Linked DNA regions of Kutzneria chonburiensis. The protein of the gene in region 1 interacts with the protein of each later gene in a pairwise test. Links are inferred from orthologs where the notes say so. Each region holds a gene or a part of one and is shown in the gene's direction. Other genes may lie near its edges. The genes, in order: M3Q35_RS43645 and M3Q35_RS37750.

Region 1 (6,186 bases):
CGCCGTGCTGTACGGGAAGGCGTTGAAATTGCGACCATCGTTCGTATTGATGACGCCAAGCGCCGCGTCCACCGGCGTGTTCGCGCCGTTCATGGTCAGGATTCGAACCGTGTGCATCGGGAAGTTCGGGTGCACCTGCTGCGGTGCCCCCGGCGCGGCCAACCGCACCTGGCTGACCGTGCCGAACAGCGGTCCCCGGTCGGCGAAGTGGTTCTTGGCGTCACGTCCGGCCTGCGCCGCCAGCGCCGCCCCGAACGCCGCGCCGGACTCCGCCGTCACCTTCCCGTCCTGCACTCCAGGGACGTTGGCCGTTGCCGCGTTGGCCGTGACCTGCACCGGCACCTGGTCCGTGATGCCGTCCCGGATCAGCGCCGACACGTCGAACAGCGACCGGTCCAGCGAACTGCCCAGATACGGCAGCGCCGTCGCCGGCATGACGTAGAGGTCGCCGTCGATGCGCTGGTTCACGAAGTCGCCGCTCGACCCCGGCCTCGGCACCACCGTCGCCGTCTGCCGACCGCCGACGTCCTGCACCACCACTCGGTCGCCCGTCACCAGCGTCACCGTGTGGATGGTGTCCGCGGTCGTGACCGTCTCCGCCCCCGCCGCCGGGGCCAGACCAGTCACCACCACCGCCGCGACACCCAGCACCGCCGGTGTTCTGCGCAACCAGGGAGATCGACGACCACCGTCCGTATGCCGCATAGGTTTCCCCTCCGTCGCCATGGACACGGGTCGACGCCCGCGAACGGGCATCACGACGGTTCGTACACGCTCAACCACATCCCGTTGCCTGAGGGACGGTCGCTTCCACTCGGACAGACCAGTGATGACAGCCGTGTCAGATCCGAACGGCCGCCCGCGCTCGACCAGCCGCAGCAAGATGCCTGTGAACTCAGTTCACAACCACTTTGCCAAAGTCGAGCAGTTCACACGTCCGCCGCCGAACTGGCCCAGGCCGACGAAGTCCTCAGCTCTGACGAACTGGTCCAGCCTGCAAAACTCCTCCAGAACGCACGCGTTCCTCGACTCTGGCGAACTCATCCGGACTGCAAGACTTCTCCAGTCCGCACGAACTCCTCCGCGTTGGCACACTCGTCCGGCCCGCAAGACTTCTCCAGATCGCACGAACTCCTCAACTCGAGCGGGCTCGTCCAGACTGCGAAACTCCTCCAGACCGCCAACCTCGTCCGGACCGCGAAACTCCTCCAGTCCGCACCAACTCCTCCGCGTTGACACACTCCTCCGCGCCGCAAAACTGCTCCGGAATGCAAAACTTCTCCGGACCGCACGAAGTCCCCCGCTGATGTGAACACCACTCATCAGCATCGGCAGTGCCGGATCACGCCTCCGGGAACTCCTCGGCGGCGATCTCGGCCATGCGGCGGATGAGGCCGTCGAGCAGGCGGAGCTCCTCGACCTCCAGGCGGGAGAGCAGCCGGCGGTACTGGGCATTGCCGGCGTCCATGACACTGCCGACGAGCTTGCGACCCTCGGCGGTCAGCTCGAGCAGGCGCACCCGACGGTCGGTGGGGTCCTCACGGCGGGAGACCAGACCCTGCGCGGCGAGCCGGTCGACGATGCCGGTGACGGTGGCCAAGCTCACGCCCATCTCGGCGGTGAGCGCGTGCCCGGCCAGCGGACCGCGTCGGGCCAGCGTGAGCAGCACCTTGAGCTGCCGCATGGTCAGGTTGAGCGACATCAGCGGGTTGGCCCGCGCCGCGCCGAAGACGCGGCCCAGCGACCGCTGCGTCGCGGCGATGCTGGCGATGAGCTGCTCTTTGTCCTCCATGGACGGTTACCGATCACCCTTCGTCACGCCGTTGTGACGGCCCGGAGCAATTCCAGCCATCCCCTCGAACCTGAGAGAAAGCTCAGCGACCGGGCCGATCGCACTGTTAGCCTTGGGCCAAATATTAGGACAAGGCTAACCAATTCCGCAGAGAGCTGCCATGACCTTCCTGACCAGACTCAGCCTCGCCAACCGCGGCCTGGTGGCCCTGGTGGCGCTCATCGCCCTGGGCTTCGGCGCGTGGGCGATCCCGTCGCTGCAAAGACAGCTGCTGCCCTCGCTGGCCTTCCCGGCCGCGGTCGTGGTCTCCCAGTACCCGGGCGCATCGCCGGAGATCGTGCAGGACCAGGTCACCAAGCCGATCGAGGACGCGCTGCGCAGCGTCCCCGGCCAGACCCAGCTGACCTCGACCTCCAGCCAGGGCTCGTCCTCGGTCACCGTCCAGTTCGACTTCGGCACGAACCTGGACAACGCGGTCAACAAGATGTCGCAGGCGGTCAACCAGATCGCCGCGCAGCTGCCGACCAACGTCAAGCCGAACGTGATCGTCGGCAACACCGACGATCTGCCGGTGATCGTGCTGGCCGCCTCCTCCGACGCCGACCAGCAGCAGCTCGCCGCCAAGCTGACCAGCACGGTGCTGCCGGAGCTACAGGGCATCACGGGCGTCCGGGACGCCAACGTGACCGGCGCGCGGGACAAGGTCGTCACGATCAACCTGGACAACGCCAAGCTGGCGGCGGCCGGTTTGAGCTCCACCGCGATCACCACTGCCTTGCGGGCCAACGGAACGCCGACGCCGGCCGGCACGCTGAGCCAGGGCAGTCAGACGCTGACCGTCCAGATCGGACAGCGACTGTCCTCTGTGGACGACGTGCGCAACCTCTACCTGACGCCGACGGCACCGCCAACGCCGGGTCGCCCCGCGCCGCAGCCGGTCAAGCTGGGTGACGTCGCCCAGGTGACCGAGGGCCTGGCCACGGCGACCTCGATCACCCGCACCAACGGCAAGGAAAGCCTGGGCGTCTCGGTCACCAAGACCCCCGACGGCAACGCCGTCGACATCTCCCAGCAGGTACGGGACAAGATCTCGCAGCTGGAGACCGACCTCGGCAACAACGCCAAGCTGACCGTGATCCAGGACCAGGCGCCTGCGGTCAACCAGGCCGTCGAGGGCCTGACCGAGGAAGGCCTGCTGGGCCTGGCCTTCGCCGTGCTGGTCATCCTGATCTTCCTGCTGTCGGTGCGGTCCACGCTGGTCACGGCGGTGTCCATCCCGCTGTCGGTGGTCATCGCGCTGATCGTGCTGTGGACCACCAAGACCTCGCTGAACCTGCTCACCCTCGGCGGTCTGACCATCGCCATCGGCCGGGTCGTCGACGACTCGATCGTGGTGCTGGAGAACATCAAGCGCCATCTCAGCTACGGCGAGGACAAGAAGCGCGCGGTGCTGGACGGCACCCGTGAGGTCGCGGGCGCGGTCACCGCGTCGACGCTGACCACGGTCGCCGTGTTCGCGCCGATCGCCGTGGTCGGCGGCCTGGTCGGCGAGCTGTTCGCGCCGTTCGGCCTGACGGTGACGGTGGCGCTGCTGGCGTCGCTGCTGGTCGCGCTGACCATCGTGCCGGTGCTCGCGTACTGGTTCCTCAAGCCGGCCAAGGAAGGCACCGACCCGGAGGAGGCCAACCGCAAGGAGCTGCGCAGCCCGCTCCAGCGGATCTACGTGCCGGTCATCCGGTTCGCCACCCGTCGCCGCTGGACGACCGTGGTGATCGCGATCCTGGTGCTGTTCGGCACGCTGGCGATGGGCGCCGGCCTGAAGACCAACTTCCTGGACGGCTCGGGCGAGAACACCATCAACGTCTCGCAGACGCTGCCGGTCGGCAGCAGCCTGGCCACCACGGACGCGGCGGCCAAGCGGGTCGAGACGGCCATCCAGGGCGTCGACGGCATCAACACCTACCAGGTCACGGTGGGCGCGGGCGGCGGCTTCCTCGGCTTCGGCGGCAACAGCGGCACGTCCAAGGCCAGCTACGCCATCACCATCAAGGACGGCGCCGATCTCACCACGGTGCAGAACTCGTTGCGGGACAAGCTCGACGCGCTGCCGGACGCCGGCAAGATCACGGTCGGCGCCCAGGGCGGCGGCGGCTTCAACGGCAGCGGGCTGCAGGTCGTGGTGAACGCGACGGACGAGAACGTGCTGCGCACCGCCTCGGACGCCGTGCAGAAGACCATGTCCGGCATCTCGGGCGTCACCGACGTGACGAGCGACCTGGTCAACAGCGCGCCGGAGGTGCAGGTCTCGGTCGACCGCCAGCTCGCGGCCCGGCAGGGCCTGAGCGACTCGACGATCGGCCAGGCGGTGCAGGCCCAGCTGGCCGGCAGCCAGATCGGTCAGCTGTCGCTGAACGGCACCTCGGAGAACGTGGTGCTGCGCACCGGAAACGCGCCGGCCGACCTGGACGCGCTCAAGGCACTGCCGCTGCCCGGCCTGGCCGGCGTGGTCCGGCTCGACTCGGTGGCCACGGTCCAGCAGACCAACGGCCCGACGCAGATCAAGCGCATCAACGGTTCGCGCAGCGCGACCGTCAGCGGCACGGCCGACTCGGCCAACACGGGCGCGATCAGCGTCCAGCTGACGCAGAAGTTGAAGGACACCAAGCTGCCGGCCGGCGCCACCTACAGCGTCGGCGGCGTCTCCCAGCAGCAGAGTGACGCGTTCGGCAACCTCGGCATCGCCCTCGCGGTCGCCGTTGCCCTGGTGTTCCTGATCATGGTGGCGGTGTTCCGCAGCCTGATGCAGCCGCTGGTGCTGCTGGTCTCGATCCCGTTCGCGGCCACGGGCGCCATCGCGGCACTGCTGATCAGCGGCATCCCGCTCGGCCTTCCCTCGCTGATCGGCGTGCTGATGCTGGTCGGCATCGTGGTGACGAACGCGATCGTGTTGATGGACCTGATCAACAAGTACCGCGAGGACGGCATGAGCATCGCCGACGCGGTCGTGGAGGGCGGTCGCCGACGGCTGCGGCCGATCCTGATGACCGCGGCCGCGACGATCTTCGCCCTGCTGCCGATGGCGCTGGGCCTGACGCAGAGCGGCGCGTTCATCTCGCGTCCGCTGGCGGTGGTCGTGATCGGCGGTCTGGTCAGCTCCACGCTGCTCACGCTGCTGCTGGTGCCGACGCTCTACACCATGGTGGAGAACACCAAGGAGCGGTTCCGCAAGCGCCGTGAGGGCAAGCACCGCCGGCCCGCCGAGGTGGAGAAGCCGGAGCTGGTCGACGCGAAGTAGTCACATCGACCAGGACTGTGGGCCACGGGGATTTCCGTGGCCCACAGTCGTTTTCATGCCGCCGGCACCTTGTCGAAGAAGCCGTTGACCGCGCCGACCTGACCGTCGCCGGTCAGCGTCAGCACGTCGGTGCCGATCACCACCGAGTCGCCGCCGCCGTCGGCCACCAGTTCCCAGCTGAAGCGCAGCACGTCGTGGTGGGTGTCCACGTCCCCGATCGGCCGGATGCGATGGCCCGGGAACCGCTCGTGCACGCCGCCGATGACGGCGGCGAAGCCGTCCGGCCCGGTCACGTCGGCGATCGGGTCGACGAACCGGCAGTCCTCGGTCAGCAGCTCGGCGGCGGCCTTGGCGCGCAGTGCACCATCGGGCTGGTTCCAGATCTCCACGTAGCGCCGCACGACGGTGTTCGCGTCAGTCATCGTCCTCGTTCCTTTCCTTGTCCCGCTTCGGTTCCTCAAGCCTGGCAGCGGATGGTCGGCCGGTCGATTACCTCCGGCGTCATGAAAAAACGACTCGCGCGGGGCGGCGAACCGGCGTACCAAGTCGGCTATGTCCGCATCGCCGCTGGTGACCCGCACCCTCACCGCCGAGGAGATCCCGGCGTTCATCGGTCTGGTCTTCCGCGCTTTCCTGGAGGACCCGCTCCCGGAACACGTCGCGGCCGAGATCGACCTGCTGGAGCCGCACCGCACGCACGGCGCCTTCGACGGCGACGAGCTCATCGGCGGCGGCACGATGCTGTCCAAACAGATGACGTTGCCCGGCACCGGCCCGCAGCCGGTCGCCGCCATCTCCTGCGTCGGTGTCGCGCCCGATCACCGACGTCGTGGCGCCATGGCCGCGGTGATGCGGGCCCAGCTGCATTCCCAGCACGGAACCGGTGACGCGTTCGCCGCGCTGTACGCCTCCGAGGGCGACATCTACGGTCGTTTCGGCTACGGGCTCGCCGGCCACCGCGCCTTCTTCGCCGTGCCGCGCGGCGCCGATTTCCAGTCCACTGTGGATATCAGTGACGGCCGGGTTCGCGAGGTGGACAAGGAAACCGCGCTGCCGCTGATGCACCATCTGCACAGCAAGGTCGCGCCGACGCGCGTCG
Region 2 (5,513 bases), 1.3 Mb from region 1 along the record:
CGCTCGACGCCGACGACGTGCTGGACCGCCGCACGCGAATCGGACTGGTGCCGGTCGATCGCGCACGCGCCGCCGAGCGCCTGCTCCCCGCGCTACCTGACTGGCTCAGTTGGCATCCGGGGCCAACTGAGCCACTCAGGTAAGCAAACCCCCGCCGATCCCGTTGACGGACTGTTGGGTTTTTGCAACACTTCGTTCCGTGAGTCCAGTAAGGCGCGGTAAAGAGCTGCCGATCCACAATCGGCTACCGGTGCTGCGCGCGGAACGGGGGCTGACCAGGGCCCAGCTGGCGGAGCTGGTCGAGGTGAACCCGCAGACCATCGGCGCGCTGGAGCGCGGCGACCACTACCCCAGCCTCGACCTGGCCTTCCGGATCTGCGAGGTGTTCTCGCTGCCGGTGGAGGCGGTGTTCAGCCGCACCCCGTTCCAGCCGCTGTCCGCGCAGCTGTACGGCAAGGGGGAGAGATGAACACGATCAAGGACCGATATCACGCGTATCAGGAGCGCAGCGCCTGGGCGTATTCGACCTGGCTGCCCGGCTGGCGCGATCGCCGCCACCGCCGATTGGCCGTATCGGCCTGGCTGGTGTGCACGGTGGGCTTGTTGGCCCTGAGCCCCTTCGCCGCCACCCCGACCCTGCCCTTCTCGATCTGGATGGGCCTGTTCGCGATCACAACCGTGTTGCAAATGGTGAACAAGGCGCTCACGAACAACATCGGCGAGCGCAGCGCGCGGCTTCTCGACGAACGCGAACTCGCGCTACGGGGCCGGTGCGGCTACGTTGGGTTCCTCGTCGCCGTCTGGGGCATGGTGATCGCCGGCACGGTGCTCACGCTGACCCCGCTCAAGAACCTGCCGTACGGGCCGTTCGTGGTCCTGATGAGCCTGGTGATGCTGGCCAGCAGCACCCCGACCGCGTTGCTGGGCTGGCAGCTGCCGGACGACGAGCCCGACCCGATCGCCGAAGGAGACCGCCGTGGCTGAGGGCGTGCTGGAGATCGACCGGATCTCCAAGCGCTACGGGACCGTCCGCGCGTTGCACGAGATGACCTTCGACGTCCGGGCCGGCGAGCTGTTCGGCTTCGTCGGCAGCAACGGCGCCGGCAAGACCACCACCATGCGCATCGCGCTCGGCGTGCTGGCGGCCGACGCGGGCGAGGTCCGCTGGTCCGGCCGGCCGGTGGATCTGGCCACCCGCAGGCGAATCGGGTACATGCCGGAGGAACGCGGCCTGTACCCGAAGATGAAGGCGCGCGAGCAACTCGTCTATCTGGCCCAGCTGCACGGCATGTCCGCGGCCGATGCCCGCCGGGCCACCGACGGCTGGCTGGACCGGCTGGGCCTCGGCGCCCGCCGTGACGACGAGGTGCAGAAGCTCAGCCTGGGCAACCAGCAGCGGGTGCAGCTGATCGCCGCGCTGGTCCACGAGCCGGCCGTGCTGGTGCTGGACGAGCCGTTCTCCGGATTGGACCCGGTGGCCGTCGACGTGATGAGCGAGGTGCTGCGGGAGCAGGCGGCCCGGGGAGTGCCGGTGCTGTTCTCCAGCCACCAGCTGGATCTGGTCGAGCGGCTGTGCGACCGGGTCGGAATTGTCCGAAGTGGACAGATGGTCGCCGCCGGCGGCGTGAGCGAGCTGCGCGAGAGCGGGCCGGTGCGGCTGGTGGTGGACGGGGCCGACACCGACTGGGCTGCCGGGCTGACCGGGGTGCGCGTGGTCGCCGCCGACGGCGGCCGCACCACCGTCGAACTGGGCGAGGGCGGTGACGACCAGGAGGTGCTGGCCGCGGCGCTGAAAGCCGGGCCGGTGCGGGAGTTCACCCGGCTGCGGCCGAGCCTGACCGAGCTGTTCCGCAACGTCGTGACCGAACAGGGGGCATCGTGACCACCTCGCGGGTGATCGGCCTGGTCGCGGGCCGTGAGTTCACCACCCGGCTGCGCAGCAAGTCGTTCGTCATCGGCACCTTGGCCATCCTGGCCGTGATGGCGGTGTACGTCGTGCTGTTCACGGTGATCGGCAAGGGCGCCACGGCCAAGATCGGGCTCACCGGGCAGGCCACCGCCATGTCCCAGCCGCTGGCCGCCGCGGCCGAGCACCTGGGCAAGACGGTGCAGATCAGCACCGTGGACAACGAGGCCGCCGGCGTGCAGCAGGTCCGCGACGGCAAGCTGGACCTGTTGGTGAAGGGCCCGCTCGGCGCGCCGACGGCGGTGTTCAAGTCCACTGTGGACCCGGCGTTGCAGAACGCGTTGGAGCAGCTGGTGCGGGCCCAGGCCCTGCAAGGGGTGCTGGCCCAGGCCCAGCTGCCGCCGTCGGCCCTGAACGCGTACCAGAACGCCAAGGTGACGCTGGACCAGCTGGAGCCGCCGGATCCCGACCAGGGGCCGCGGATCGCGCTGTCCCTGATCACCGGCGTGGTGCTGGTGATCTCCATCATCACCTTCGGCACCGCCGTCGCGCAGGGCGTGGTCGAGGAGAAGTCCAGCCGGGTGGTGGAAATCCTGCTGGCCACCATCCGGCCGTGGCAGCTGCTGGCCGGCAAGGTGCTCGGCATCGGTGTGGTCGGCCTGATCCAGGTGCTGATCATCGCCGGGGTCGGGCTGGTGCTGGCCAGGACCAGCGGCGTGGTCGACGTGCCGACCGTGGCGTTCTCGACCGTGCTCGGTGCGTTGGGCTGGTACGTGCTGGGCTTCTTCCTGTACGCCGCGCTGCTCGGCGCGGCCGGCTCGCTGGTGTCGCGGCAGGAGGAGCTCCAGTCGGCGGTCACGCCGGTGACGCTGCTGCCGACGGTCGGCTTCGTGGTCGGCCTGAACCTGTTGCTGCCCAACCCGAACAACACGGTCAGCACCGTGCTGTCGTTCATCCCGCTGTGGGCCCCGACGCTGATGCCGGCCCGGATCGCGCTCGGCGTCGCGCCGCCGTGGCAGGTCGCGCTGGCGGTGGCGCTGATGATCGTCTCGATCCTGGTGGTCACCTGGCTGGCCGGCCGGATCTACCGCAACGCCGTGCTGCAGACCGGCGGCCGGGTCAAGCTGTTGGACGCGCTCAGGTCGTCCTGATCGCGTCGTACCGGTCGAGGGACACCTGGCGCTCGTGGGCGTGGTCGACCACGGGCGCCGGGTACTCCTCGGGCAGCTTGTCCAGCTTGTGCACGGTTTTCCCTTGCACGCCACGGAGTTCCGGCACGTACTTGCGCACGTAGTCGCCGTTGGGGTCGAACTTCTCGCCCTGGGTGATCGGGTTGAAGATCCGGAAGTACGGGGCCGCGTCGGTGCCGCAGCCGGCCACCCACTGCCAGTTGTGCTGGTTGGAGGCCAGGTCGCCGTCGATCAGGTGCCGCATGAAGTGCCGCGCGCCCCACCACCACGGCACGTGCAGGTCCTTGACCAGGAAGCTGGCCACGATCATGCGGACCCGGTTGTGCATCCAGTTCTCGGCCAGCAGCTGCCGCATGCCGGCGTCCACCACCGGATAGCCCGTCTTGCCCTCGCACCAGGCCTGAAACCGTTGCTGCGCAGCCTTTCCCGTGTCGTGCTTGAACCTGTCGAACTTGCGGTCGTAGTTCTCCCGGGCGGTGTTGGGCTGATGCCACAGCACGTCCGCGTAGAATTCCCGCCAGGCCAGCTCGGACCGGAAGGTTTCGTTGCCGGGCTTGAGATCCGCCAACAGCGTGCGCGGATGCACGCAGCCCCAACGCAAGTAGGCCGACAGGTGGCTGGTGCCGTCGCGGTCCGGACGGTCGCGGCCGGTGTCGTAGTCGGCCAGCGGTCCGTCCCGGAAGTCCTGCCACACCTCGAGTGCGGCCTGTTCCCCCGCCGGGTAATCCGACTTGGCGGCCGGGATCTTCAGGCCTTTCAAGCTGATCCACCGCGCACTGTCCACACCGGACTTCGCCGGCTTACGCCAGCCGTGGTCGAGCCAGGCCCGGCGGAACGGCGTGAACACCCGGTAGGGCTCGCCGTCCTGCTTGCGCACCCGACCCGGCGTCACCGCGTACGGCGATCCGATGCGGACGAAGTCGATGTCCCCCAACGCCTTCTGCACCCTCTCGTCCCGCTCGCGGCCGTAGGGCGCGGTGTCGGCGGAGACGTGCACACTGCCCGCGCCGATCTTGCCGGCGATCTTGGGCACGATGTCGACGGGATCCCCGTGGGCGATGTGCAGGCGGCCGCCGAGGTCGTGGTCCAACGCCCGCAGGCAGTCATATAGGAAACGGCGGCGCGGCTCCCCCGCCGGTTTCAGCAGCCGGTCGTCCAGCACGAACAGCGGCAGCACCTCGCCGGCATCGGCCGCGGCGAGCAGCGCCGGATGGTCCGACAGGCGCAGGTCGCGGCGGAACCACATGATCGCGGGCGGGGTCATGTCGTCCGACGCTACGGTGATCCCGAACCGGCCGCACAACGGGAGGCGTCATTGGGCACCCGGCGCACGCTGTACACGCACTCCACCGCCGGTCTGCTGTTCGGCCTGTTCGGCGGCGTGGTCAGCGCCTTCTTCGCCTACCTGGTGACGATCACCGCGGACGGCACGTTCCTGCTCGATCCCGGCGCCGCCATCACCGCCCTCACCCACATCGGCGACGTGCCGACCGTGCGCTGGCCGGCGGTGGCGCTGGACCCGTTCCTACCGGTGCTCGAGGCCATGGTGGCCGTCCTGTGCAGCCTGTCCGCCGCCCGACACGTCGGCCCGTCGCTGATCAGCCGGGCCCGACTGCTCTGGCTCACCCTGTTCGGCCTCGCCCTGGCCGCCGGCGTCCTCACCACGGACACCGCCGCCCAGCAGACCCACTGGCTAGGCCTGGTGATCACCCTGGTGGCGTTGTCGCTTCCCCACCACCCGGACAACACACCCCGAAGCTTGGAAGGGGGCCTTCCTACACTCGGAGTGTAGGAAGGCCCCCTTACTAGCTTAAGTGGACCGGTTCAGCGATCGATTCAGCGTTCGTCGATGGCCACGAAGTTGCGCTCGGCCGGGCCGACGTAGAGCTGGCGCGGGCGGCCGATCTTGGTGGCCGGGTCCTTCATCATCTCGCGCCAGTGGGCGATCCAGCCGGGCAGCCGGCCCAGCGCGAACAGCACGGTGAAGAACTTGGTCGGGAAGCCCATGGCCCGGTAGATCAGGCCGGTGTAGAAGTCCACGTTCGGGTACAGCTTGCGGGAGACGAAGTAGTCGTCCGCGAGCGCGGTCTCCTCGAGCTTCTTGGCGATCTCCAGCAGTTGGTCGTCGCCGCCCAGCTTGCCGAGGATCTCGTCGGCCGTCTTCTTGATGATCGCGGCGCGCGGGTCGTAGTTCTTGTAGACCCGGTGGCCGAAGCCCATCAGGCGGACGCCGTCCTCCTTGTTCTTGACCTTGCGCACGAACTCCTCGACGTTGCCGCCGTCCTGCCGGATCTTCTCCAGCATCTCCAGCACGGCGCTGTTGGCGCCGCCGTGCAGCGGGCCGAACAGGGCGTTGATGCCGGCGGAGATGCTGGCGAACAGGTTGGCCTCGGACGAGCCGACCAGGCGCACGGTCG

The links.
Region 2: the proteins of M3Q35_RS43645 (region 1) and M3Q35_RS37750 interact in binary tests that used the Bacillus subtilis proteins (3 or more experiments, as listed by UniProt). The link is inferred for Kutzneria chonburiensis from one-to-one orthologs.

The regions. Positions count from the first base shown.
Region 1 is NZ_CP097263.1:9,394,100-9,400,285, reverse strand. The notes cover bases 1,616-5,287. They hold M3Q35_RS43645 (efflux RND transporter permease subunit), read left to right. Parts: upstream 1,616-1,952; coding sequence 1,953-5,087; downstream 5,088-5,287. Other genes in these bases: M3Q35_RS43640 (nuclear transport factor 2 family protein), read right to left, coding at 5,141-5,287; M3Q35_RS43650 (MarR family winged helix-turn-helix transcriptional regulator), read right to left, coding at 1,616-1,792. Also shown: M3Q35_RS43655 (hypothetical protein), read right to left, coding at 1-669; more of M3Q35_RS43650, read right to left, coding at 1,343-1,615; more of M3Q35_RS43640, read right to left, coding at 5,288-5,509; M3Q35_RS43635 (GNAT family N-acetyltransferase), read left to right, coding at 5,640-6,186. UniProt on the Bacillus subtilis protein: Required for self-resistance to surfactin, an antimicrobial lipopeptide surfactant produced by B.subtilis. Also required for swarming motility.
Region 2 is NZ_CP097263.1:8,101,076-8,106,588, reverse strand. Bases 969-3,967 are described here. They hold M3Q35_RS37750 (ABC transporter permease), read left to right. Parts: upstream 969-1,878; coding sequence 1,879-3,057; downstream 3,058-3,967. Other genes in these bases: M3Q35_RS37745 (cryptochrome/photolyase family protein), read right to left, coding at 3,044-3,967; M3Q35_RS37755 (ABC transporter ATP-binding protein), read left to right, coding at 977-1,882; M3Q35_RS37760 (hypothetical protein), read left to right, coding at 969-984. Also shown: M3Q35_RS37770 (glycerol-3-phosphate dehydrogenase/oxidase), read left to right, coding at 1-143; M3Q35_RS37765 (helix-turn-helix transcriptional regulator), read left to right, coding at 200-469; more of M3Q35_RS37760, read left to right, coding at 466-968; more of M3Q35_RS37745, read right to left, coding at 3,968-4,360; M3Q35_RS37740 (hypothetical protein), read left to right, coding at 4,412-4,888; M3Q35_RS37735 (citrate synthase), read right to left, coding at 4,933-5,513.